Linked DNA regions of Congzhengia minquanensis. The protein of the gene in region 1 interacts with the protein of each later gene in a pairwise test. Links are inferred from orthologs where the notes say so. Each region holds a gene or a part of one and is shown on either strand. Other genes may lie near its edges.

Region 1 (11,455 bases):
ATGATGTTAAGGGACAAAGTTTCCGAAATCGGACTATCCATCATTGGCGCTGCGTTTTTTAATTTGGGACAGCTTGCCGTTTGCGCCGCCGTGCTGGAAAGCCTTGGGGTGTTCCGCTATTTTCCGGCGCTTTTACTGGTTTCGGCTGTTGCCGGAAGCCTCACCGGATATGCGGCAAACCGAATTATACCCCTCTGCATGGAAAAGAATTTTAAAAGCAAGAATGGAGACAACAATATATGGAAATAATACTTGCGTCGGGGTCGCCCAGAAGAAAAGAGCTGTTAGGCGCAATGGGACTTACCTTTTCCGTGCGGACAAGCTGCGCGGACGAAACCATAGAGGAAGGGCTGCCGCCCTTTTTTGTTGTGGAACAGCTCTCTTTGTTAAAAGCGTCTTCTGTTGCCTCAATTGTGAAAAGTGAGGGCAAAGAGGCTGTTATCATCGGGGCGGACACCATTGTGGTGTCAGAAGGAACCATTTTAACAAAACCAAGCGATGAAGAAGATGCAAAGGCTATTTTATCCGCCCTGGCGGGGAAATGGCACAGCGTTTTAACCGGCGTTACGGTTATGAACACAAAAAACGCCAAAAGCGAGTCCTTTTATGTGGAGACAAAGGTGCATTTTATTGCGTTAACAAAAGAACAAATCGACGCCTATGTGAAAACAGGCGAACCAATGGACAAGGCCGGCGCCTATGGCATTCAGGGCAGGGGCGCTCTGTTTGTGGACAAATTAGACGGCGACTATTTTAACGTAGTGGGGCTGCCTGTTTGCAAACTGGCCCAGGTTTTAAAAGCGGAGTTTGACATAGACTGTATGGCTTAATACAAATTGAAATCCCTCAGCAGCAAAACCTTACATAAATTATGAGGGAGGAATTTTCGTTGACAAAATATATTGGTGTGGATCTGGGAACAGCAAATACGCTGGTTTACTGCAAGGGGAAGGGAATTGTGCTGAAAGAGCCGTCGGTTGTGGCGGTAGAAAGCGAAAGCGGCAGGGTTTTGGCCGTTGGCAGGGAAGCCAAAAACATGATTGGCAGAACGCCGGATGAGGTGATGGTTATCCGTCCCATGAAAGGCGGCGTAATTGCAGATTTTGATGTGACGCAGGCCATGTTAAAAGCATTTATCGAACGCTCCTGCCCCGGCGGCGTAATGCGCCCCCATGTCACCATCTGCGTGCCTTTTGGCGTGACGGAGGTTGAGCGCCGGGCGGTGTTAGAGGCGGTAATGCGCTCCGGCGGCAAAAACGCCTATGTGATTGAAGAACCAATGGCGGCGGCACTGGGGGCGGAGCTTCCCGTGAGCGAGGCCACCGGCAGCATGGTGGTGGACATTGGCGGCGGCACCTGCGAGGTGGCGGTGGTGTCGTTCGGAGGAATTGTGGCCAGCACCTCCATCCGCTATGCAGGCGACAAAATGGATGCAGATATTGCAGAGTATGTAAAAAATATATATAATCTTATGATTGGGGAGCGGACGGCGGAAGATATTAAAATCAGCATCGGAACTGCCCATCCCTCCTGTGAGGAAAAGAGCATATCCGTAATGGGGCGCGATTTGGCTTCCGGCCTGCCGAGGCTCCTCACCATTACCTCGTCCGAGGTGCGGGGTGCCATTGCGGGGACCATCAGCAAGGTGATCGGCGCGGTGCGGGACACGCTGGAAAATACGCCGCCGGAGCTTGCCGCAGACATTGTCAGCCGCGGCATTGTGCTGACGGGCGGCGGCGCAAAGCTGCCCGGCCTGGATTTGCTGATTCAGGAAAAGACGGGCATTGATGTTACCGTGTCAGAAAATGCAGAAGACTGTGTGGCCGTTGGGGCGGGAATGGCCTTATCTGTTCTTGCTGACAGAAGTCAAAACGGCGCCCGCAAACAAAAAAGGGGGCTGTTCGGCCGCAAATAAAGGGGATGACAGAAGGAATGAAAAAGCGTGAAAAAAAACGGTTGATTGTTGTTTTGGTTCTGACGGCGCTGATATTCGTATTTATGGGCGTGTCCTATTCGCTGACCAGCGCGGGGAGGGCCAATCCGCTAAGCAGCGCCGCGCAGTTTATTTTCAGCCCGGTGCAAAGCGTGTTCTCCAAAGCGGGCAGAAGCGTCGGCGGTTTTTTTGAAGCGCTTTCAAATGTTTATACCTACAGGGAAGAAAACGAACGGTTAAAAACAGAAATAGATGTGTTAAAACAGGAAACCCGGTCGATTGAGTCGTTAAAACAGGAAAACGAGCGGCTGCGGGAACTTTTGAATTTTAAGGAAACCAGCACGGAATATGATATGGTGGGCTGTGAGGTCATTGCCAAAGACGCAGGAAACTGGTTTGGTACCTTTAAGGTGGATAAGGGCACAAGCAGCGGCATTCAAAAAGACGACGTGGCGGTGCTGCGCCGGGCGCTGGTGGGCAAGGTGACAGAGGTGGGCGACAACTGGGCGGAAATTACTTCCATTATCGAGCCGGAAAGCTCTGTGGGCGCCTTAGTGACAAGAACGCAGGACATTGCCATTGCAGAAGGGGATTTGGGCCTAAAGGACAAAGGCAAGCTAAAGCTTTCGTTCATTGCCGACAGCGCCGGGCTGGTTGCCGGCGACTCCATAGAAACCTCAGGCATTGGGGGCGTTTATCCGAAAGGGTTATTAATTGGAACCGTCAGCGAAATTTTAACGGACAGCGCCAAAAACACCAACTATGCGGTTGTAGATACAGAAGTGGATTTTGAGCGGATCCGTGAGGTAATGGTAATTAAATCGAAACAGTAAAGCAGGGAGAGGCACAAAAAATGAGGGTTTTAAACAGGTTTCAACCGAAAACAGATTTTATGGGCAGCGCGGTGCAATATCTGCTCGCCGTCGTTTTCGTTTTGTTTTTAATCGTCGTTCAAACCACCATTGTCCATGCCGCCGCGGTGTTTCATGTAGTTCCGGGACTTGTTTTTGTGTTTTGCATGTGTTACAGTATAAAAAAAGGAGGTCTGCCAGCCGTTGTGCTCAGCGCGGCCTGCGGATTTTTGCTGGATATGCTGAATGGAAGGCCTCAGGGGCTTGACGCACTTTTGTACCTATACATATCGCTGGGGTGCGTTACATTGCATGACTGTCTTTACAACAAGTCCTTAAAGGTGTTAACGGCGGGGGTTCTTGCAGCGTCTGTTGTCTATGGCGCGGCGACATTTGGGCTGAACTTTCTTTTGTGGGGGGAAACGCGGATTGGCTTTGCATTTACCCATAAAATCATTCCCGAGGCGCTGTATAATTGCATTGTTACACCGATTCTATATCCGTTTGTGTGTAAATGCTCGGTAAGCAAAGATTCGAGGAGGAGTGTTTGCCGTGAATAGAAACTTAAAAAAAAGCACGCGCAGGCGCTATTTTGTGCTGTATGTCTTTGCCGCGGTGTTTTTTGTGATGATTTTTACAAGATTGTTTTCCCTGCAATTAAAAAGTGGGAAGCAATATCGCAGCGTGTCGGACGCAAGACTGTCTCTATCCGTGCCGGTAATTGCCCCGCGGGGTGAGATTACTGACCGTTACGGCAGGCCCTTTGTGACCAACCGCACCGGATATTTTGTTGTGCTGGAAAAAGTAAACGAAACAACCCAGGAACGACATGCATCTATCTTAAATGTGCTGAAAATTCTCACAGAAAAGGGCAGCACGGCGGAATATGAAGATAGTCTGCCCATTTCTTTTGATTCTCCTTTCCGGTTTCAATATCCCAAGGAAGAAAAAAATAAGGCCGAGCAGGAAAAAAAGTTTAAAACGGAAAATGGATTTGATGAAAACAGCACGGCAGCGGACGTAATGAACGCGCTGTGCGAAAAATATAAAATTGACGAAAATTATTCAAACAAAGAAAAACGGCTAATTGCAGGCGTAAGGTTTGGAATGGAGAAAAACGGGTTTTCCGTGTCTGCGCCCTATACCATTTTAGAAGACGCCGACATGGAAACAGTGACAAAAATTAAAGAGCACGCCGACCTGTTTCCCAGCGTTGCCGTGCATGAGCGGCCTGTGCGGGAATATCTCTACCCCCAAACCGCCACCCACATTTTAGGCAGGGTGGGCAAAATCAGCAGTACGGAGTATGACCAGCTGAAAAACAGCGGCTACGGCAGGAATGATTATATCGGAAAACAGGGCGCTGAAAAGGCCTTTGAACAATATCTGCGCGGCACAGACGGCGTGAGCAGCATTGAGCGGAAAATTGACGGTGAGTCGACGAACTTTATCGAATCGGTAGACCCCATACCGGGAAATACCGTAATTTTAACGTTGGATTTGGATTTGCAGCTGGCCGCAGAACAAACACTTAAGAAAACGGTGGAAGAGACAAAATCCTCCGCTTCTTCAAAAAACGGCGGGTCGGTGGTGGCGGTAGACGTAAACTCCGGCGAAATTTTAGCCACCGCGTCTTATCCCACCTATGATATTACAGAATTCAGCGAAAAATATAATGAAATGGCGGAGGATCCATCAAAGCCTATGTTTAACCGCGCTCTCTCCGGGCTTTATGAGCCGGGCTCAACGTTTAAGCCCATCACCACCATTGCAGCAATCGACAGCGGCGTGCTGAAACCGGACGAAATAATGGAAACCAAGGGCGAATATAAATATCTTGACCGCACATTTAAGTGCAATATTTTCAGAACAAAGGGCATAACTCATGGCACAATCAACGTTTCTGAGGCCATTGGCGTGTCCTGCAACTATTTCTTCTATGAGGTTGGAAGACGCACAGGAATTGAAAAAATTGCCGAAACGGCTGAAAAGTTTGGGTTAGGCAGTCTCACCGGCGTTGAGCTTTCCGGCGAAGAGGCAAAGGGAAAAATCGCAACGCCGGAAAACAGGGAGCAAAACGGCGGGAAATGGTATCCGGGGGACGTGCTTCAGGCCGCTATCGGTCAGTCGGACAACTTGTTTTCTCCCTTAGCATTGGCAAACTACACAGCCACGTTGGCCAACGGGGGAACAAACTATAAAACAAAGCTTTTAAAGGCTGTGAAATCAGAAACAGATGAAACCATTTTAAAATCGGCGCAGCCCCAAATTAACCAGATGGCAGGTGCGTCGAAAGAGGCGCTGACCGCAGTGAAGGACGGAATGCTAAAGGTAACGGAACCGGGGGGAACGGCCTATTCCGTGTTTGCAGGCCTTCCCGTGTCTGTTGCGGGCAAAACAGGATCGGCCCAGGTACCCGGCGGCACAAACGGCCTGTTTGTCGGCTATGCCCCTGCGGAAAATCCCCAGATTGCCGTCAGTGTGGTGCTGGAAAACGGCGATTCGGGAACCAAGGCGGCAAGGGTCGCCCGGGAAGTATTGGAAAGCTACTTTGAAAAACCGAAAACTGACGATAAAAAACCAACAGAAGAAAAACCATATACGCTTCTTCCGTAACATAAATTTTTAACGTGAAACAGAAAGGACATGCTGCAAATGATTATTTTAAAAGGAAGCCCGAAAGGAATTTCCGTTTCGGTAGACGATACAGATTTTGAAACAGGCCGCGCAGAGCTGATAGAAAAGCTTTCTGCCTCGAAAGAGTTTTTTAAAGACATTGCGCTGGAGGTCTTTCTAACCAGCAACTCCCTTACCGAAGCTGAGGTTTATCTGCTTCAGCCCGCGGTGCGCGAGGCCCTGTGCGAAACAGATGTTACGTTCATTGAAACAGAACCGAAAATGATTCCCAAAAAGCATTCTCCCTTAGACGAATTGGGTACGGATGAAGGCATTACAAAGTTTTGCAGAAAGACGGTGAAAGCCGGCGAAACGGTGGAATATGACAACAACTTGGTTGTCATCGGTGATGTGGAGGCTGGTGCGAAGGTGATTGCCGGCGGAAATGTGTTTATTTTAGGCTCTTTATATGGCAGCGTGCATGCCGGTGCCGGCGGCAGAAAAGACGCCGCTGTGGTTGCAATGAAGCTTATGCCCGAGCGGCTTTTAATCTGCGATTTGTCGGTTAAAGTGAAGCAAAGTGCAATTAAGCGGTTGTTTTCTAATGTACCGGAAATTGCCTATATTGCCGGAAATGCTATAAAAATTGAACAATATACATAAAAAAGAAGTTAAATAATTGTGAACTTTATATGAAATATACAAAAAAAACGAAATTTGCTGTGGACTTCATACCTTATCTATGGTATAATATGCACAGATAATCCTTGCTATGCAAGACTTCGGCTCCGCCGATTTGCGCTAAGCGCAGAAGTGCATATTGACGGCTTTGCAAGAATGTCCTTGCAAGCAAATATTTTTGCTTTATGGTAAAATAACCACGAAATGATTCATTTATTTAAAAATTGCAGACAGGAGGGTATGGAATGAATATTGCGTTGATCGCGCATGATAAGAAAAAGGAATTGATGGTGCAGTTCTGCATTGCATATAAAGGAATTCTTGCCAAGCACATGCTGTGTGCCACAGGAACAACCGGCGGGTTGGTGTCAGACGCAACGGGCCTTTCCGTTCACAGATTTTTGTCGGGCCCCCAGGGCGGCGACCAGCAGATTGGAGCAAGAATTGCCTATAATGAAATCGATTTGGTGCTGTTTTTCCGCGACCCTTTAACGGCACAGCCTCACGAGCCAGACGTTTCGGCCCTATTAAGGCTTTGCGACGTGCACAATGTGCCGTTAGCCACCAATGTTGCCACGGCCGAGGTTTTGGTGCGGGGATTAGAGCGCGGCGATTTAGACTGGCGTGACATTGTAAACCCAAAAGATAAATAAAAATCTGTAGAATATAAAACGGCTGCTGTGCATTCGCACAGCAGCCGTTTTGTCATTTTTTATTTCTTTTTCGCCTTTTTCCGCTTGCTGATTTTCACAAGAACATAAGAGAGGAACAACAGCACAATGGTAATTAAAATGCAAAGCGCCGCCCGAAATTCAAAGTCAAAGGTTTCCTGCGCGTTCGAAACAGCGCTGTCCGCACCGGATTGCAGGGACGACACAGTGGTAACAGGTGAAACATCGTAAAGCAGCATAAACGTTTTATAAAGAATTTCCGCTCCCTCTGCCCGCGTAACCGCGCCGGAGGGAGAAAAGGCCCCCACATTGTTCACCAGGCCGCACTGGGCTGCAACGGCAATGTCCGGCCGCGCCCACTGGGAAATTTGGTCTGCGTCGGTAAAATTTAAATATGCATCGTCGTTTTCAGGATATGCATATCCTTTTTTTTCTGTCAGCGTTCTGCCGCAAAAGGTAACCACCTGTTCTTTAGAGACCGGCTCGCTGCCGCGGAATGTTCCGTCCGCATAGCCCGCCGCAATGTTTTGTTCCTCAGCGGAGGCAACATAGCGGTAAAATTCGCTGTTTTCCGGCACATCGGAAAACGCCGACTTTGCATCCACGTTGGTAGCATAAAACATCTTTACCAAAGCGGCCGTAAAATCATAGCGGCTTAGGGTAGCCTCCGGTTTAAAATTGTTGTGCTTGTCCAGAGTAAAAATCCCTTTCGATACCATAAAGCGAATGGCCTCCTTTGTGCCGGAGGGCACGCCGCCAATGTCATTCATGGTGATGTCGTTTTCCACAATGTCATAGTCGCCGGAATAGTTGGTTGAAAATTCAATGGTTTTGTTCTTGGGGTCGAACTGCCCGCCCCAGTTGTCCGTGCCGCCTTTAAAGCTGGCCATAACGGTGGAATATTCGCTTTGAGCAGGAACGATAAACCACACAGGCGCGTTAATATAGTCAATGGTCTGGTTGTTTTTGTCTGTAAACACAACAGAAAAAACATCGCCGTTTTTCTTAAATTCAATGCAGAACAAATCAAAAGAGGCTTCTAAATTTGCCAGGTCAGACGCGGTGATGTAAATGCCCAGGTTGTCGCTGAGCATCAGCCGAATTCCAGATACGCCGGCAAGCTTTTGGGCAACGCCCTTTTCATATTCAATTCTGACAGGCTGTGACAGGTCAATATCAGCGCAAACCAGCTCCGGAATGGTGCGTGCTTTCCTGATTTGGGAAAACCCCTGGGAATCGCACAGCTTTAACAGCCGCTCCATACAGTCCGCCGCGTTTTCCGCAATAAACGATACCCCATAGTCATTTACTGTCACCGTGTTGTTTTTTGCTCTGATTTCCGTCCGCGAGCTTCTGTTTACCGCATGCTCCATATATTCTGAAATGGCCTTTTTCCCGTTTTCGTTGGCGTTTTTTCCGGAGGAGGACAAAACTGCAGATAAATAGTTAACATAATCGTCAATTCCGCGGAACGACATGGTTTTCGTATAATCAATATAAACGTTTGAGGCCTCGTTTTCCTGGGTTTTCAGACCAGAAAGATACGAAATGTCAAGCTCGCTCTCGTGGCCGTAAATCACGGCGGCGCCCGGTCCACCGGAGGTGCTGTCAGCGTTGGTTACCACAGCATATTGTTTTGCATAGGGAAAGACAAAAGATGCCTGCGCGGCGTCGTTTACATAAAACTGAACAAACACGTCTGTGCCGCTCAGCCGCGAAATTTTGTCAAAGCTTGCAAACAGGCCGTCTCCAACTGCTTTTTTTATTGCTTCCCGCTGCTGTTTTGAAAAGTCCGACGTGTCGTCGGAAAGGGCACTTAAAAAACGATACCGCTTCAAAAAGCTTTCGATGGCTTCAATTTTAGACCCGGCGGCGTCAATTTCCTTGGCTGATAATACACAGAGCGTAAAAGGTTTTAATGTAAATCCAGCCAGATATTCGGCCACCAGGCTGGTGCAGTCCGGCACGCTTTGGGGAGTTTCACCGCTGCCTTTAAAGGTGCCGGTGCGGTCGCTGTGCTCAATCGCCACAACCTCCACGTGGGGCAGCCCATCTGAAAAGCTCATTTTATAGGTTACAATGTCCGAACCGTCTGCAATCTGGCCCATAAACTCCGTCAGGTTTGTCAGGCTGTTCTGTGCTGTTTTCAGGTTTTCAAAATATTGAATCGGAATATCTTTGTTATCTGTGATTTTTATCACGGAATTGTTTTGAAACGTATAGGCCGAAACAATTGCTTTATCTCCGGCTATGAGCTCCGGCGTGCCGTCATAATCTAAGTCGGCCAAAATATATTTTGTTTGGCTTTTGGTCGGAATTTGGCTGATAATTCTTGTATATTCCGCTTCCCACGGCTGTTCGTTTTCAGAAAATACGCCTGCAGGAAAAGACAGCATAATCAAAACAAACAGGAATATTGCAATGAGCTTTTTCAATTCCATTCCTCCATCAATTCATTCATTCTTCAATTATATATTTTTTTGTTATAAAAATCAATGTTTTTCGCAAAAAAGAGGCTAAGCTTTTCAATTTTATTGACACCAAAATCTCCCTTTGATATAATAAACAGGAAAGGAAGTGGGTTACATGATAAAGCTTTTTAACGGAATCAATGAGGTCGCCATGCAGAGGCTGACGTTCGGCCCGAACACTTATGGCGACGAGGAGAATATGGATAAATATTTAATGTTTCTCGACATGTACACCGAGGCCGGCGGAAGCAGTGTTGACACGGCAAGGGTTTACAGCGGCGGTCAGACCGAGGAGGCCATTGGCAGATGGTTTAAAACCCGGAAAAACCGCGATAAAATTGTTCTCACAACAAAGGGAGGGCATCCACCGGCAGGGGATATGCATAAGCCCCGGCTGGACAGGGAAAATATCTTTTCTGACATAAAGGCCAGCCTGGCGGCGCTGGGCACAGATTACACCGATGTGTATCTGCTTCACCGGGACTGCCGCGAAATGCCCGTGGGCGAAATTGTAGACACCTTAGACGAACTTGTGAAAACAGGGTTGGCAAAGGTGTGCGGCGTGTCGAACTGGAGAACGGACAGAATAAAAGAGGCAAATGAATATGCAAAGCAGCACAGCAAGGCGCGCATCTGTGTGAGCCAGATAAACTATTCCCTGGCAGAAACCACGCCGGAGCGATTGGGAGACGATACCTTAGTGTGCATGACCGATGCAGAATTCAATGCCTATATGGAAATGAAGCTTCCGGTTATGGCGTTTTCTTCCCAGGCAAAGGGCTTTTTTGCAAAGCTTGCTGCTGGGGAGGATTTAAAAAGCAAAGCAATAGAACGGTTTTTAACAGAGGAAAACTTAAAGCGGTTTGAGCGGGTAAAAGAAGTGGCAGCACAAACGGGTCTGTCGCCGTCTGCGGTGGCGCTGAGCTTTCTTACCTGCAATCCCCTGCCCATATCGGCTGTGTTTTCCTGCAGAACACAGGAGCAAATGAAAGACACGTTAACGGCAATGAATGCAAAGCTGGATGAAAAAACAGTGGCATATTTAGAAAAGGGCTGAACATAAAAAAAAGCGGCATAGATTTTTCTATGCCGCTTTTTTTTATTGCACCTTAATTTTAAGTGTGACCTGCTGATTTTTAGGAATAGGAACACGTAAATGTGCGGACAAAAAGCCGCCGCAGGGGTGGAAAATCCGCTTGCCAATGGAGGTGTCGTGTGTGATAGGCTGAGAACATGTAATGGTAATAACGGCATTTTCGCGTTTTAACTGTGCTGCAGGGCCGCATACCGTTAAAGCTTCGGTATTTCTTGCAATCAGCGGAAGAATATAAACCGCGTCCTCTGCTGTGGTTGCCGCACAAATTTCAAATATACTGTCGCCAAGCTTATATGTAATCTGAAACCGTTCCGTTCCGCGCAGAAGAAAATTTTTTAAAACGCCTTGCGCGTTGTAAACCAGGGTAGTTTTATCCTCTAACGCTGTAATATTTGCAGTGGTGTCCAGGGTGTTTCTAAACACTTCTTTTCCGCGCTTCAGTTCTAATCTCGGAGTTTGACAAATATCGTTAAAATATGGCGGGACTTGCATATTCAAGTTCTCAACCAAATCATATTCGTTTATACTGGCCGCTAAAATTACGCCTGCCTTATCATTCCAAAGCATGGTCAGGGCGCCTCCTGTGGGTGTTGTTGATGCATTTAATGCATTAAAATCATAACAGGAAAAGGACGCTTTAAAATGGCCTTTCGCGGCCAGCGTTACATTCACAGAAGAAAACGTTTTCATCCCCTTGCTGGTTTCTCTGGGCAGCAGTAGGTCTTTATCCCGCTTCATTTTTGATTCAATCAGCGGAATCAGCGACTTGGCATGGCAGAAGGTGTGGTGAATGCACGTCGGAAGCCGCGCGTCTGCATAGTGTGGCCCGCCGGTCAGCAGGCCATTATGGGTACTTTTTTTATAAAGTAAAAAGTTTCTGTGTGCAGCTTCTGCATACAGCGCATTGCGGTCTGACAAATAAGCGTAGGCGCCCTGACAGCCATCAGAGGTTCTGCTGCCGTAATAGGTCCATTTGGCGCTGCGTGATCCCCAGCTGTTGTCCCATGCGCCGTCTGGCAGCATAAAGGACAGATGCGCGTCCATGGAGCGAAGTAAGGCTTGCTCCACAGTTCGGTCTTCACCAATATATTTTAAATATACCGCAAGGTTTGGCAGCGATTCCTCCACATTGTAGC
Region 2 (11,465 bases), on another replicon or contig:
ATCTTGGATACGTTGCTTAATAAAATCAATGGAACATCCAAGCCTTTCTGCCCACAAAGAATACATTTAAGCGCGCCTTATATGTGGGCATATAAGGCGCGGAAAATTTATTTTTTAAAATTTCGATGGGTTCGAGGTTAAGTATTTGCTGACAAGCACCGCAACCTTAAATACCACCGCGTCGTCAAATTTTCTTAAGTCCAGCCCTGTTAACCGCTCGATTTTGTCAAGACGGTAAACCAAGGTGTTCCTGTGCACAAACAGCTGACGGGAGGTTTCGCTGACGTTTAAGTTGTTTTCAAAGAACTTGTCAATGGTTTGAAGGGTTTCGTCGTCTAACACCTCTAAACCGTCCTTTTTAAAGATTTCGTCTAAAAACAGCTCGCAGAGCTTGCTGGGAAGCTGATAAATTAATCGGCCAATGCCCAGCTCGTCGTAGCTTAAAATATATTTTTCCCCTTCAAACACCCGGCCGATTTCAATTGCCAGGCGCGCTTCAGAATAGGAGCGGGCAATTTCGTTAATGGAGTCCACAGGCGTGCCGATGCCTACAAACACTTTCAGCATCAGCTCAGAGTTAATCATTTCCACAATGCTTTTTGCAGTTTTCTCCGCAAAATCGGAGGCATAGCCCGGGGAGAGCGCTTTAATTAAAACAATGTTTTTGTTGTCGATGTTAATAATGAAATCCTGTTCCGGGAACATGTTCTGCATAAGCTGAACAACGCCGGTTTCGTTGCCGGGAATTTGAACGATAAACACCAGACGGGAAACGTCTGCGTCAATTTGCAGTTCGCCGGAACGCAGGTAAATATCGCCGGGCAGCACGTTGCCCTGCAGTACGCTTTTTAAATAACTGGTTTTATCATACCTGTCAGCGCAGTGAATTTGCAAATTGGAAATGCTGATGGCAAGCAGGGCACACAGCTTTTGTTCTTCCGGATCCGTCCCTTTCACATAAACGACAAACTCCATTATGTTCCGGGTGCCGATTGCGACACAGGAATAGCCGTTTGAGATAAACGGGCGGCCGTTGCCCTGAACAGAGGATATCATGGAAAATGCTTCATCGTCGCCTACGGGTTCGCCCACATAGGAAACAAGAACGGAGGTGCTGTTGACAACGCCCATGGACTTATGCGTCACTCCGCGCATTTGGTCTAAAACAGGCTGGAAAACTTCGCTCAACATATTAAATCGCTCCTTTAATAGATTTCATTAACACTTTTTCTCTTATATCATACTAAATTTTTAATAAATTTGCAATAATTTTTTACGAATTTAACCGAAATTTAATTTTTTTTGCCATATTTTTTATCAAAAACACAGATTTTTCATTTGTACCTGTAAAAAAATAAAATTACTATTGCATATTTATTCAAATTATTGTATAATTATAAAAGTGATCAAATTGATTTGGAGGAACACGCCATGACAACCAGTGACATTGCGAATTTAGATAAACAAAATTATATGAACACCTTTGGGGAACGGATTCCGGTTTCGTTTTCAAAAGGAGAGGGAATTCATTTATACAGTGACAGCGGGGAAGTGTACACCGACTTTCTCGCGGGAATCGCGGTAAACGCGGTGGGGCACAGCCACCCAGCCTTTGTAAAGGCCATTTGTGAGCAGGCGCAAAATTTGCTTCATGTTTCTAACTATTATTATATGAAGCAACAGGCGCTTTTAGCAGAAAAAATTGTGTCCTTGAGCGCAGCGGACAAGGTGTTTTTTGCGAATTCCGGCGCCGAGGCAAACGAAGGTGCAATTAAGCTTGCCAAAATTTATCACTATAAAAAAGGCAATTCACAAAAATATGAAATTATTACATTAAAAAATTCGTTTCATGGACGGACGCTGGCAACCGTGGCCGCCACAGGGCAGGAAAAGTTCAGCGCGCCATATCACCCCCTTACGCCGGGGTTTTTATATGTTCCGGCAAACGATTTAACGGCGTTTGAAGCCGCCGTCAGCGACAAAACCTGCGCGGTAATGCTGGAAATGATTCAGGGGGAAAGCGGTGTGCACCCGCTGGATTTGGATTATGTAAAATCTGTATATGAAATTTGCAAAGAAAAGGATATTCTTTTTATTTGTGACGAAGTGCAGACAGGTATGGGCAGAACCGGCAAGCTGTTTGCCTATGAGCATTATGGCATAGAACCAGACATTTTCACCTTGGCAAAAGCCCTGGGCGGCGGTGTTCCCATTGGGGCGGTATGCGCGAAAGATTTTGCAGCCAGCGCTTTTGCCCCCGGCGACCACGGCTCCACTTTCGGAGGAAATCCGTTGGCTTGCGCGGCGGCACTTTCCGTGTTTGATATTTTTGAAAAAGAAAATTTGGTTGAAAACAGCCGCATTGTAGGCGAATATTTTGTGGAGCAATTAAAGGCCCTTGCAGAAAATGTGCCCTGCATTAAAGAAATCAGGGGCAAAGGATTGATGATTGGCATAGAATTTACCGAGCCAATTGCGGGGGACATGAAGCACAGGCTGTTTGAAAGGCATTACTTAACCGGCGCAACGGCAACCACCTTAAGAATTTTACCGCCGTTGATTGTGACAAAAAATGATGTAGATCAGTTTATGAAGATATTGAAAGAAATTTTATAATGGGAGATGACAGCAATGAAACATTTATTGACGCTGCACGACTGGAGCACAGAAGAAATTTTAGACACGCTGAATTTGGCGGACAAATTGAAATATGAACAAAAGCACGGAATTGAGCACCATTTGCTGAAAGGCAAAACACTGGGCATGATTTTTTCAAAATCCTCTACCCGCACAAGGGTTTCGTTTGAGGTGGGAATGTATCAGCTCGGCGGCTATGCGCTGTTTTTAAGCGCAAACGACATTCAGCTCGGCCGGGGCGAGTCGGTTTACGATACAGCAAACGTGCTTTCGCGGTTTTTAGACGGCATTATGATTCGTACCTTTAAACAGTCTGACGTAGAGGATTTGGCAAGGTTCGGCTCTATACCTGTGATTAACGGACTAACCGACCTAGTGCACCCCTGCCAGATTTTGGCCGATTTTCAGACAATCCGTGAGCACAAGGAGGGGCAGCTAAAGGGCTTAAAGCTTGCCTATATCGGTGATGGCAACAACATGGCGCACTCGCTGCTTTACGGCGGCGCAAAGGTGGGGATGGATATTTCCGTTGCAACACCGCCTGAATACACGTGTGATGCACAGGTGGTGAAAAACGCCCTGGAAGACGCAAAGGCCACCGGCGCGAAGCTTACGTTAACATGCGACCCGCAGGAAGCGATAAAAGGCGCAGACGTGGTTTATGCCGACACTTGGGTCAGCATGGGCCAGGAGGAAGAAAAAGAAGAAAAAATTAAAGTATTTTCAAACTATCAAATTAACAAAGAGCTGTTTTCCCAAGCGGACAAACACGCTATATTCCTGCACTGCCTGCCGGCATACCGGGGCTATGAGGTAACGGAAGACGTGATTGACGGGCCGCAGTCGGTGGTGTTTGACGAAGCGGAAAACCGCCTGCACGCACAGAAAGCCGTTATGGTGCGGCTTTTAGGAAAGCAATAAGTGATGCAAAGGAGAAAGCAAAATGTTTGAGGTTCGGCGGGCAACGCTTGAAGACGTTGACAGCATTGTTAAAATTACGCAGGAAGCATTTGAAAAATATATTAAGCTTGCAGACATAAAAGACACTCCCGCGCTGCATGAAACGCGGGAGCAGGTGATAAAAGACATCGACACCAAAATTGTTTATGTGGCCTATATTAACAACCAGGTGGTGGGGAGCATGCGGATTGAGCTGATAGACAAAGAAACCGCATATCTCTCCCGCTTCGGCGTGAACACAGAGTTTCAGAATTTGGGGATAGGAAAATCCATGATGAACTCGTTGGACATGGAGCTTGCAGAGCTAAAGGTAAAGCGCGTTATGCTGCACACCGCGTCGAAAGCCACGTCGCTGGTGCGGTTTTATTACAACCGCGGCTTTTATATTGATTCTACAACAAAGGACAAAGGTTATATCCGGGCGCTGTTAATTAAGGATTTGGCCTAAGAGGTGTAGTCCTCAAGCAGGGCGGCAAGCTCCTCCTCCGATTCTAAAATAATACCTTCCTCCAGCTGGGCCTTGTCCTCAGCCAACAGCGCGTCGGGGGCAATGTCTAAGTCTTTTGAATAAATTTGGTCGCCGCTTTCGGTAATGTTATAAAGTTTCACAACGCCGTTTTCTGATATTACCAGATAGTCGTTGGGGTCGGACGGGACGCGCACATCCTCCTTGGGCAGTGAGGCAGAGGCAAGGTCCTCAGGCAATTTGAGAGGGTCCTCCTCCTGGGGAGCTATGGTTTCGTTTATTTCCGGCTCCCGGCTTTCAACCGGATTCTCCGCAGCATTGCTGTTTCTGACAAAACGGTAGCCAGTTATGGCGCAAAGATACATAGCGGCAAAAATTAAAACCGCTGTAAGCACCAAATTTAAAAAATGTCTTTTTCTTGTGCCTTGTGTTCCTTTCTCCATTCTTTTCATCTCCTATCCATCATCTTTTACTCATAGTATTTGGCTTTTTGCCACCCTTTATTCGCCTAAAATAACCGTTTTTTGGAGCATTTAGTGTTATTTTACACCAAAGTAACGCACACGTAATAGTTTTGTAATATGTTTGGGATACAATAAATTTGGTATAGTTTAAGATTTACTACCAAATTAAGGGGTGAGCTATTTGGCAAAAAATACATACAAAAAAGGGACAAGTCCTGCTCAGGATAAAAATAAAAAAAGAAAGAAAAAGAGCAAGGGATTGAGAATTTTAGCACGGGTTTTAATTGTTATCCTCGTAATTGCGGCCCTTGCGGCTTCTGTGATTGCAGGTGCGGTTGTGGGTTTTATCGACAACAGCATGGACTTAATTGCCGAGGAATATAACTTAGATTTTACATCAATTATTTATTATATTGATGAGGAAACCAACCAGCCGGTGGAGATGGACCGCATTCACCGAAACGAAAACCGCGTTTGGGTAGACATTGAAAATATTCCCGAAAACTTAACCAACGCTTTTATTGCTATTGAAGACGAGCGGTTCCGCGATCACAAAGGTGTTGACTTAAAGCGTACGTTTGGCGCATTTCTACAATGGATAACGGGAAATAAAAATTCCTATGGCGGTTCTACCATTACCCAGCAGCTGATTAAAAATATCACTGGTGAAAATGACGTATCACCTACAAGAAAAATTCAGGAAATTGTTCGGGCAATTAATCTGGAAAAGAAGATGAGCAAGGACCAGATTATTGAAATGTATATGAACACCATTTATTTCGGCGCGGGATGCCACGGCGTTCAAACTGCGGCAAACTATTATTTCAGCAAGGACGTGAAGGATTTAACGCTGGAACAGTGTGCATCGCTGGCAGGCGTGGTAAAGGCGCCAACAACTTATAACCCGGCTACAAACTACGAAAAAAACAAAGAGCGCCAGGAGGTTATTTTAACCAAAATGGCCAAGCTTGGCTATATTTCCCAGCAGGAATGCGACGAGGCAAAGGGCAGAAACTTAAACGTGAAAATTGGCGAGGTTAAAAAGGATAAAGAAGATGTAAAGGTTCAGAGCTATTTTGTTGATGCAATTATCACCGATGTTGTCCGCGACCTGATGGAAAAAGAAAACCTGACTGAAGGCGAGGCGACTAATCGACTCTATACCGGCGGGTTTAAAATTTATTCCACCATGAATCCAGACGTGCAAAAGGCAATTGACAACGTTTATCAAAATACCGCCAATTTTCCGGGCAGCTCGGGCAACAAGCCCCAGTCGGCCATGGTGGTGATGGATCCGTATACGGGCCAGATTAAAGGCATGGCGGGCGGAATCGGCAAAAAGACCGTTAGCCGCGGCTTTAACATGGCAACACAGGCAAAACGGCAGCCGGGTTCGGCAATTAAGCCCTTGGCGGTGTATGCACCAGCGATTGAATATAACATCATCACTCCGGCAACCATTATTAACGACGCAAAAATTAAAATTGGCGACTGGGAGCCTAAAAACTCTGGGGGCGGCTATAAAGGTAGGCTAACAGCGCGCAGACATTTGGAGCTATCTCAAAACATTCCTGCGGTTAAGGTAATGCAGGAACTTACAGTTGACAAATCTTTCGACTTTATGACAAAGAACCTGGGCTTTACCACAATGGTAGCTGGCGAAACCAGAAACGGAAAACTGGTTACGGATAAATCATTGTCTATGTCGCTGGGCGGTTTAACCGACGGCGTAACTGTTAAGGAAATGACGGCCGGCTATGCCACATTTGTAAACGGCGGGCAGTATAACAAGCCGGTGACCTATACAAAGGTAATTGATGCAAACGGAAAAATTGTGCTGGAAAATAAAGTAGAAAATAAACGCGCAATGAGTGAGCAGACGGCATTTATCATGCAGAATATGCTCACTGGCGTAATTAAGAACGGTACAGGAACCAGCGCATCGTTAGGAAATATTTATGCCGGCGGTAAAACGGGAACTACAAACTCTAACAAAGACCGTTGGTTCATGGGCTTTACGCCCAACTATGTCGCCGGCGTGTGGATGGGCTATGAAATTCCAAAAGCAATGAGCGGCAGCAATGTATGTCCGAAAATTTGGAAAAGTGTGATGCAGCCCATTCACGATGGGAAAACGATTAAAACCATTCCGGAGCCCGATGGGCTTGTGAAGCGTACCATTTGCCAAATTAGCGGACGCGTGGCATCAAAATCCTGCAGCACCACCAGGGTTGACTATTTTAAAGAGGGAACGCAGCCGATGAAATATTGCTCGTCCCATTCGTCTTACGGAAGCTCGTTAGGTGACGATGATGACGACAAAAAGACATCCAGTTCCAAAAAGTCCAGCAAGCCGTCTTCGTCATCTTCTTCAACACCGGAACCAGGCGAGGAATTAAATGAGAACAACCAAAACAATGTTTCGCCCGGCACGAATATTCCCAATGAGGAGGAAACGCCAGACGACAATTCCACCGAGGGCGACGGTAACACCGGCGACACCTGGTATGGAGAAGAATAATTCTGCATATACTAAATCAATAGCGACAGCGAAAAAAAGGTTTGAGGAGACATTTACATGGATTATAAAGAAAAATATGAATATTGGCAGACGAGCGATGTGGTTGACGCTCAGACAAAACAAGAGCTTGAAGCTTTAAAGGCAAATGACGGTGAAATTCAGGAACGCTTTTTCAAAGATTTAGAGTTTGGCACCGGCGGGCTGCGCGGAATTTTGGGCGCCGGTTCCAGCAGAATGAACAAATATACCGTAAGAAAAGCAACTCAAGGATTGGCAAACTACATTTGTGACAACGGAGAAAGCGCAAAGAAGCGCGGCGTGGCAATTTCATATGACAGCCGCCACTTTTCTCCGGAATTTGCAATGGAAAGCGCATGTGTTTTAGCGGCCAGCGGCATTCGCGCCTATGTGTTCGACAGGCTCCATCCAACGCCCGTGTTGTCTTTTGCGGTGCGGGAGCTGAACTGTTTTGCGGGCATTATGATTACGGCCTCCCACAATCCAGCCAACTATAACGGTTATAAGGTTTATGGTGAAGACGGCGCACAGCTCAATGTTGCCGACTCCAACAAAGTGATTGGATATATGAACCGCATGGACATCTTTCAGGATGTAAAAGCAATGGACGAAAAAAGCGCGAAAGAAGCCGGTTTGATTACAATGATTGGCGACGAAATCCGGGAAAAGTTTGTAGGCCGCGTGCTCTCCTGCCGCAAAAATCCCGATGTGGAAAACGACACGGCAAAAGAAATAAAAATTGTTTACACGCCGTTCCACGGCACGGGCTTGGTTCCCGTTACCGAGGCGCTGGATAAGGCTGGCTATAAAAACGTGTATGTTGTGGAAGAACAGGCACAGCCAGACCCGGAATTTTCCACCGTGAAATCCCCCAACCCGGAGGAGAAGGAAGGATTTCAATTTGCCATCAAGCTGGCAGAAAAAGTGGGAGCAGACGTTATTTGCGGAACAGACCCGGACGCAGACAGAATCGGTGTTTTGGTGAAAGATGCAAACGGCAGCTATGAAGTGATGACGGGAAATCAGATGGGGCTTTTGCTGACGGAGTATATTCTGTCCTCTGCTGCGGAAAAAAACCAGCTTACCTCTAAGGATTATATAGTAAAAACCATTGTAACAACAGACTTAACCAAAAAAATTGCAGAAAATTATGGCGTTCGCATGTTTGATGTTTATACAGGATTTAAGTTTATTGCAGAAGTGATTAAAAAGCACGACGAAATGAACGATGGGAACTATTATTTTGGCTTTGAGGAAAGCTACGGCTGTCTGCCGGGAACCTATGCCAGGGACAAAGATGCGGTTGCCGCAACTCTTTTGGTGTGTGAACTGGTTGCAGTTTTGAAGCGGAAAGGACAGACCCTTGCCGACGCAATTCAAAATATTTACAAAAAGTATGGCTGCTGTGTGGAGCGGACGGTTTCAGTGGTAATGGAAGGCTTAGACGGCATGCAGAAAATGGCCGCGCTGATGGAAAAAGTAGCTGCAGATCCGTTTAAGAAGATTGGCGAAACGGAAATTGTGGCATTTAGAAACTATAACGAGGATTTTCGGTTAGATTTTGCAACAGGCAAAAAAGAGTCCATTGGGTTTGAACCGTCAAATGTTCTTTATTTTGAACTTGCAGGCGGCGGATTTTTCGTTATCCGTCCGTCGGGAACAGAGCCAAAGATTAAGTTTTATTATTCCGTTCCTTGCAAAACAATGGCTGAGGGAAACACGAAAATTGACGCACTGGACAAAGCTGTGAAAGAAAAATTGTTGTAAAGTGAAAAAAGCCTTGCCCAAAAGGGTAAGGCTTTTTATTTGCACAAATCGCAAAGCTTTGCTCCGACAAATTCTGTAAGCTCATGGCGGTTTACCAAAAGCTGGCATCCCTTTGTGCCTGCGCTGATGGTAATTTTTTCGAACCCCTCTGCCGACTGGTCAAAAAACGTAGGGAACTGTTTCTTCATTCCAATGGGGGAGCAGCCGCCGCGGATATATCCCGTCAAAGGCAATAGCTCTTTCACAGCCAAAAGTTCCACCCGTTTATTATTTGTGGTCTGGGCTGCCTTTTTTAAATCAATTTCCTTGTGAACAGGAATACAAAATACCACCGGGCCGGTTTTGTCGCCTTTTGCTACCAGCGTTTTAAACACCATGTCATAGGGCAGACCCACAGAGTCGGCTATGTGTACGCCGGAAAGGTCGGCTTCGTCCACCTCATATTCAATTGCTTCAAATGGAATTTTTGCTCTGTCTAACATTCGCATTGCGTTGGTTTTCACCGGTTTTGAGCCCAATTTCTCAGCCTCCTAAAATTATGCCTGTTTCAATTTTGTTGCCCTTAATATATTCCGACACGGGCATTTTCTTTTTGCCTTCAAACTGCACCTCGCAGATGAGCAGTGCACCGCTTTCACACTTTACCAAAATGCCGTCTTTGGTTACACTTAAAATTTCGCCGTTGGCGCCGCTGCTGTTTTCGTGAATGGGCAATGCACGAATAACCTTAAACCGATGCCCGTTATAAAACGTGCTGGCATATGGATAAGAATTCAGTCCGCGTACAAGGTTATATAGCGATAGAGCGTCTTTGTTAAAATCTAAAACGCCGGTATCTTTTGATATCATTGGCGCATAGCAGGAGAGGGCGTCATTTTGCTTTTTACGATCAAGGGTGCCGTTTTCTAATTGGCAAATGGTTTCCCGAATGGCGTCTGCACCGGCTTTAGCCAACTTATCATGCAGGGTCTCGCCCGTATCGTTAAATGCAATGTCCACAGGCTTCACCACCAGCATATCGCCGGTGTCAATGCCATCGTCCATCTGCATGGTTGTAATACCAGTTTTCGTTTCCCCGTTGATAATGCTCCACTGAATGGGCGCAGCGCCCCGGTATTTCGGCAGCAGGGAAGCGTGAATATTGATGCTTCCATGCTTTGGAATGTCTAAAATCCGCTGGGGCAGAATTTTTCCATACGCCACAACTACAAAAAGGTCGGCTTTTTCTGCGCTTAAACGTTCAAACGCTTCGTCAGTTTTCATGCTTTTGGGCTGATACACAGAAATATTACGGCTTTCAGCAAACACCTTAACTTCCGGCGGAAGCATTTTTTGGCCGCGGCCCTTCGGCTTGTCGGGCTGGGTAACGACAAGAGAAATTTCGTGTCCGTCTTCACACAAAGCCTTAAGAGGGGCCACCGCAAATTCCGGCGTTCCCATAAACACAATTTTCATTTTTATCCCTCCGTAAAAAGCTTAGTTTTCCACTTCCGCAATCATTTTATCAACATACAGGGTGCCGTTCAAGTGGTCAATTTCGTGGCACAGGGCAATTGCCAATAACCCCTCGCCCTCAATGGTAAATTCCTTGTTATTTCTGTCTATGGCACGCACGCGCACCTTTTCCGGGCGGGACACCGTACCAGATCTGCCGGGAATGGAAAGGCACCCTTCCGCGTTAATCTGTTCGCCCTTTTTATAAACAATTACAGGATTAATCAGTTCGATAAGCCCCTCGCCAACGTCAATAACCACCACGCGACGCAAAATCCCTACCTGGGGCGCGGCTAAACCTACGCCGTTTTCCGCATAAAGCGTTTCTTTCATATCGTCTAAAAGTGTAAGAATCCTATCATCAATCATTGTGACATCGCGGGACTTCTTTCTTAAAAAATCGTTGTCATCGGGAATTGTAAGTACTTTTCTGATAGCCATTTGCTTTCCTCCTAAATTGCGCCGAATGGGTTGTTTTCAATCACCATATTAATATGTGGATTTTTTTCATTGATATGATAACTTCTCAGGCGTGCAAAAATATCCTCCGCCTTCCGGTTCATTTTGCATTTAATCCAAATCCGCTGACGAAAACGCCCGTTAATCTTAGTTACAGACGTTTCGCTGGGACCTAACAATTCAAACGCTCCGTCATAGTCCTTTTGCATCACAATGTGAATGGAACGCGCCAGTTTTTTTGCGTAGCTCAAGAGTCCGTTTAAAACAGGAGAAGTGAGCAAAACGGAAATGATGTCGCAAAAGGGCGGATAGTTCAGCTGGCGGCGAAGCTCAATTTCATTTTCATAAAACGAAAGATAATCCTGCTCTTGGGCCTGGCAAATCACGCTGTTCTCCGGCATGTAGGTCTGAATCAGCGCGCGGCCTTGCTTTTCGCCTCTGCCGGCCCTGCCGCAAACCTGGGTAATCAGGTCGAAGGTGCGCTCTCCGGCGCGGAAATCGTCCACAAACAGGCTTTGGTCTGCCGCCAAAACACCCACTAAGGTGACGTTGGGAAAGTCTAAGCCCTTAGCCACCATCTGTGTGCCCAGCAAAATATCAATTTTTTCTTTGTCGAACTTTTCTAAAATCGCCCGGTGAGACGACTTTACACTGGTAGTGTCTACATCCATACGAATAA

Evidence for each region.
Region 2: the proteins of H8698_RS10465 (region 1) and H8698_RS08930 interact in binary tests that used the Escherichia coli proteins (3 or more experiments, as listed by UniProt). The link is inferred for Congzhengia minquanensis from one-to-one orthologs.

The regions. Positions count from the first base shown.
Region 1 is NZ_JACRSU010000004.1:47,798-59,252, forward strand. The notes cover bases 2,869-5,868. They hold H8698_RS10465 (penicillin-binding transpeptidase domain-containing protein), read left to right. Parts: upstream 2,869-3,336; coding sequence 3,337-5,400; downstream 5,401-5,868. Other genes in these bases: mreD (rod shape-determining protein MreD), read left to right, coding at 2,869-3,344; H8698_RS10470 (septum site-determining protein MinC), read left to right, coding at 5,440-5,868. Outside these bases: H8698_RS10440 (Gx transporter family protein), read left to right, coding at 1-249; H8698_RS10445 (Maf family protein), read left to right, coding at 240-830; mreB (rod shape-determining protein), read left to right, coding at 872-1,915; rod shape-determining protein MreC, read left to right, coding at 1,933-2,766; more of mreD, read left to right, coding at 2,787-2,868; more of H8698_RS10470, read left to right, coding at 5,869-6,063; mgsA (methylglyoxal synthase), read left to right, coding at 6,327-6,734; H8698_RS10480 (S-layer homology domain-containing protein), read right to left, coding at 6,794-9,187; H8698_RS10485 (aldo/keto reductase), read left to right, coding at 9,339-10,280; H8698_RS10490 (glycoside hydrolase family 88 protein), read right to left, coding at 10,323-11,455. UniProt on the Escherichia coli protein: Catalyzes cross-linking of the peptidoglycan cell wall. Responsible for the determination of the rod shape of the cell. Is probably required for lateral peptidoglycan synthesis and maintenance of the correct diameter during lateral and centripetal growth.
Region 2 is NZ_JACRSU010000003.1:226,832-238,296, forward strand. What follows is about bases 4,369-7,378. They hold H8698_RS08930 (transglycosylase domain-containing protein), read left to right. Parts: upstream 4,369-4,708; coding sequence 4,709-7,048; downstream 7,049-7,378. Other genes in these bases: H8698_RS08925 (BofC C-terminal domain-containing protein), read right to left, coding at 4,369-4,506; H8698_RS08935 (phospho-sugar mutase), read left to right, coding at 7,106-7,378. In the rest of the region: cell division ATP-binding protein FtsE, read right to left, coding at 1-29; H8698_RS08905 (PucR family transcriptional regulator), read right to left, coding at 115-1,191; H8698_RS08910 (aspartate aminotransferase family protein), read left to right, coding at 1,432-2,616; argF (ornithine carbamoyltransferase), read left to right, coding at 2,632-3,558; H8698_RS08920 (GNAT family N-acetyltransferase), read left to right, coding at 3,581-4,045; more of H8698_RS08925, read right to left, coding at 4,042-4,368; more of H8698_RS08935, read left to right, coding at 7,379-8,833; ybaK (Cys-tRNA(Pro) deacylase), read right to left, coding at 8,869-9,351; fmt (methionyl-tRNA formyltransferase), read right to left, coding at 9,356-10,288; def (peptide deformylase), read right to left, coding at 10,310-10,768; replication restart helicase PriA, read right to left, coding at 10,780-11,465. UniProt on the Escherichia coli protein: Cell wall formation. Synthesis of cross-linked peptidoglycan from the lipid intermediates.